2 regions of the Plantactinospora sp. B6F1 genome follow, and region 2 is predicted to be linked to the other one. Evidence: riboswitches for the same ligand, from Rfam matches in the RefSeq annotation. Region 2 holds a riboswitch; the other holds the start of a gene.
The links. A riboswitch is a leader RNA that binds a small molecule or an ion and turns the genes downstream of it on or off. The one in region 2 is predicted to bind S-adenosylmethionine.

Region 1 (2,194 bases), on a different contig from region 2:
GGCAACTTCATCTTCCGGACCAGGGAGTTCGAGCAGATGGAGATGGAGTTCTTCGTCGAGCCGGGCACCGACGAGGAATGGCACGAGTACTGGCTGCGCGAGCGCTGGAACTGGTATCTCGACCTTGGCATCTCCGAGGAGAACCTGCGGTTCTACGAGCACCCGCAGGAGAAGCTGTCGCACTATTCGAAGCGGACCGTCGACATCGAGTACCGGTTCCGGTTCGGCGGCACCGAGTTCTCCGAGCTGGAGGGCATCGCGAACCGCACCGACTTCGACCTTTCCACGCACAGCAAGCACTCCGGTGTCGATCTGTCCTACTTCGACCAGGAGAAGCAGCAGCGCTGGGTGCCGTACGTGATCGAGCCGGCCGCCGGGCTGACTCGCGCGGTGCTCGCCTTCCTGCTGGAGGCGTACGACGAGGACGAGGCTCCGAACACCAAGGGCGGGGTCGACAAGCGCACCGTCCTCCGCTTCGACCCCCGGCTCTCGCCGGTGAAGGTGGCCGTGCTGCCGCTCTCCCGCAACCCCTCCCTCTCGCCGAAGGCGAAGGACCTGGCCGCAGCGCTCCGCCGCCGCTGGGTGGTCGAGTTCGACGACTCGCAGGCGATCGGCCGCCGCTACCGCCGGCAGGACGAGATCGGCACCCCGTTCTGCGTCACGGTCGACTTCGACACCCTGGACGACAACGCCGTCACCGTCCGGGACCGGGACAGCATGACCCAGGAACGGGTCGGCCTGGACCAGGTCGAGCGCTACCTCCTGGAACGCCTCCCCGGCTGCTGAGGCTCCACCGGGCGAGCCCGTACCGCAGGCTGAGTTCGGGCAGCGGCTGCCGACGAGCAACACCGGTGCTAACTTCTGCGGTGAAGGTCATGAGTGCCAGCGCACAGCCCCGGCTTGCTGGCCGGCAACCCTCCGCTCGCGGGCGGGGTGCTCCGGGTGACGACCTGGCCGACGCAATTTGCCCGGTAAGCCGCCAGTCGAGGAGCTTGTCGCAGTGTCCCGTTCCGCCGTGCCCCGGTCCGTCGCCCCGACCGGCCCCGCAATCTTCAGCCCTGCCGGAGCCGGCGATGCCGGTCGCATCGCCGCGCTGCATGCCGACAGCTGGCGGCGGCACTATCGGGGCGCCTACGCCGACACGTATCTCGACGGCGATCTGCTCGGTGAACGCAGCAGGGTGTGGTCGGCGCGACTCGCTTCCCCCGCCGGCACCACCACGATCATCGCCGAACGTGACGGCTGTCTCGCGGGCTTCGTCCATGTGGTCTTCGACGCGGATCCGCGCTGGGGCAGCCTCATCGACAACCTCCACGTCGACCATTCGGAGCATCGCGCTGGCATCGGTACCGCGCTGATGGCCTACGCCGCCCGGGCGGTCCTCGCCGATGCCGGCTCTCCAGCGCTCTACCTGTGGGTGCTTGAGCAGAACGCTCGCGCACAGATGTTCTATCTGGCCTGCGGCGGCATCCGGGTCGAAACGGGCATCGTCGCTCCCCCCTGCGGCGACCCCGCCTTCCTCATCGGGACTCCTGGCAAGTACCGCATGGCCTGGCCGGACGCCCGACGCCTCGTCAGGGCTCTCCCCGGGGACGACCGTGGATAACGTGGGGGCTGTGTACCGGGACGGCGGGGGAGTGTGCCATGGCTGAGCTGTTGGCAGGGGGCGGTTCTCCCGGTGAAGGCGACAGGAACGGGCCCTTCCGCGCATCCCGCCCGCTGCACCTGGGCGGGCACGTGGTGTGGCCGCCGGTGGTACTTGCGCCGATGGCCGGGATCACGAATGTCGCCTTCCGGCGTCTCTGCCGGGAACAGGGCGGCGGCCTCTACGTCTGCGAGATGGTCACCACCCGGGCGCTGGTCGAGCGGAATCCGAAGACGCTCCGGATGATCGCCTTCGGCGGGGACGAGCGGCCGCGCAGCCTCCAGCTGTACGGGATCGACCCGGAGGTGACCGCGGCGGCGGTCCGGATGGTGGTCGAGGAGGACCTGGCCGACCACGTCGACCTGAACTTCGGCTGCCCGGTGCCGAAGGTCACCCGCAAGGGCGGTGGGGCGGCGCTGCCGTGGCGCCACCGGCTCTTCGCCCGGATCGTCCGGGCGGCGGTCGAGGCGGCCGCCCCGGCCGGGGTACCGGTGACGGTCAAGATGCGCAAGGGCATCGACGACGACCACCTGACGTACGTGGCCGCGG
Region 2 (2,194 bases):
GCGATCCCGGTCGGCCGGACCGGGGTGATCACGTCGGTGTCGGCGTGCAGCGCGGCGGCGATCGGGTTACAGCCGGCCGACTGGGCGCCGAAGACCTTCCACCCGTTGGCCGGCGCCTCGACCAGACCGATCTCGACCAGCTCGCTGAACGCCTTGTCGATCTTGGTCAGCAGTTCACCGCTGGCCATCGGGATCACCACCTGCTCGGGAATCCGCCACCCCAGCTGCTCGGCGACCTCGTAGCCCAGCGTCTTGGACCCCTCGGCGTAGTACGGCCGGACGTTGACGTTGACGAACGCGGTGTCGGCGAACTCGTCGGTCTCGACCAGCTCCCCGCAGAGCCGGTTGACGTCGTCGTACGAGCCGTCGATGGCGACCACGTCACCGTCGTAGACGGCGGTGGTCACCACCTTGCCCTGCTCCAGGTCGCCGGGAATGAAGACGATCGACGGTACTCCGGCCCGGGCCGCGTGCGCGGCGACCGAGTTCGCCAGGTTGCCGGTCGAGGCGCAACCGAACCGGGTGAAGCCGAGACCACGGGCGGCGGTCAGCGCCACCGACACCACCCGGTCCTTGAACGAGTGGGTGGGGTTGGCGCTGTCGTCCTTGATCCAGAGCGGTGCCCGGATGCCCAGCTCGGCGGCGAGGCCGGCCGCCGGGACCAGCGGGGTCAGCCCGGGGTCGAGGGTGACCCGGGCGCTCGGGTCCTGGCCGGTCGGCAGCAGGGCGGCGTACCGCCAGAGGTTCTTCGGGCCGGCCTCGATGTCGGCCCGGGTGACCCGGGCCAGGGTCGCGGCGTCGTAGCCGACCTCCAGCGGGCCGAAACACTCGTAACAGGCGTGCTGCGCCACCAGCGGGTAGTCCGTGCCGCAGCCGCGACAGACGAGCACGCGGGCGGGGTTGGGGGTTACCTGGCTGGTCTGGCTGGGGGTCGCGTCGATGATCGACGTCATGGCGACTGCCGTCCTCTCATCTTTCCCTGGCGCCGCACCGCGCGGCGGGGACGGATTTGGCACCTGCTCCGCCGTGGAGTGGTTGCCGGGGCGTCGTCGGGCCGTATCCCTCAGCCCCTCTGGATGAGGTATGAAGTTGTGCCGTCAGTCTACGGGTCCGGGGGGCCGCTGTCCCGGGTCTGTTTTCGGTGTGAGCAAGATCCCGGTCCGGGGCGCCGGCTCAGAGCGCCCGGGACTGCCGCAGCAGGGCCCGACCCACCCCGGCCACCGCGACCACGCCGACCAGCCCGAGCAGCAGGAAGTACGGCCAGGCGCCGGCGAAGCCGCGCAGCAGCGCCTCGCGCAGCGCGGTGACCCCGTAGGTGACCGGGTTGACGGCGGCGAGGATCCGCTGCACCGGCCCCAGGTTCTCGATCGGATAGAACGACGGGCTGGCGAAAAGCAACACCGGGGCCAGCACGTTCACCAGCACGGTGAACCGCTGGAAGTCCTGCACCAGGGTGGCGAGCAGCAGGTAGAGCGCGTTGAAGGCCAGTGCGGCGAGCAGCGCCCCGCAGAGCAGCGCCACCCACCTCTCCGTCGGCCAGCGGCCCCGGAAAAGAGCCGCCGAGACCGCCAGCGCGGCGACGGTCTGGGCCAGTACCAGGGCGGAGCCGGCGAGCAGCTTGCCGGCGACGTACTGCCGGCGGGTCAGCGGGTACGACCACAGTTCCAGCGCCATCCCGCTCATCCGCTCCTGGAACAGCGCCGTACCCGAGGTGGTGGCGGCCGCCAACAGCGAGGAGAACATCAACGCCGGGATCGCGAAGTCCGGGTAGCTGACCGGCCGGCCCCGGTAGTTGACCTCGCCGACCAGCGCGGTGAGCGAGGTGGCGAAGAGCGCGATGTAGACGGCGGTCGGCACCACCGCGAGCAGCAGGTTGGTGCGGTTGCGGGTGAGCAGCAGCCACTCCCGCCGCAGCGTCGCGGTGAGCCCCGAGCCCTGCCAGGGCGGTGGGGCGGCGGCGTCCCGGTCGACCGGACCGGGTGTGGTCACCGGGCCGTCACCTCCGACCGTCGGGGTCACCGGGCCGTCACCTCCGACCGTCGGGGTCACCGGGCCGTCACCTCCGACCGTCGGGGTCACCGGACCGTCACCTCCGACCGTCGGGGTCACCGGGCCGTCACCTCCGATCGGGTCAGCGCCACGAAGGCGTCCTCCAGCGATGCCGTCGCCAGCTCCATGCTGTGCACGGGGATCT

Region 1: linked by a shared signal. The riboswitch ahead of ABNF97_RS20090 (GNAT family N-acetyltransferase) and the one ahead of thrC (threonine synthase) in region 2 are both predicted to bind S-adenosylmethionine.

Annotation. Positions count from the first base shown of each region.
Region 1 is NZ_JBEEAC010000015.1:99,728-101,921, forward strand. It holds gene ABNF97_RS20085 (glycine--tRNA ligase) at 1-786, shown strand, start outside; SAM riboswitch class IV at 872-985, shown strand; gene ABNF97_RS20090 (GNAT family N-acetyltransferase) at 1,001-1,606, shown strand; gene dusB (tRNA dihydrouridine synthase DusB) at 1,645-2,194, shown strand, end outside.
Region 2 is NZ_JBEEAC010000009.1:72,571-74,764, forward strand. It holds gene thrC (threonine synthase) at 1-953, opposite strand, end outside; SAM riboswitch class I at 967-1,083, opposite strand; gene ABNF97_RS14560 (ABC transporter permease) at 1,174-2,109, opposite strand; gene ABNF97_RS14565 (ABC transporter ATP-binding protein) at 2,106-2,194, opposite strand, start outside.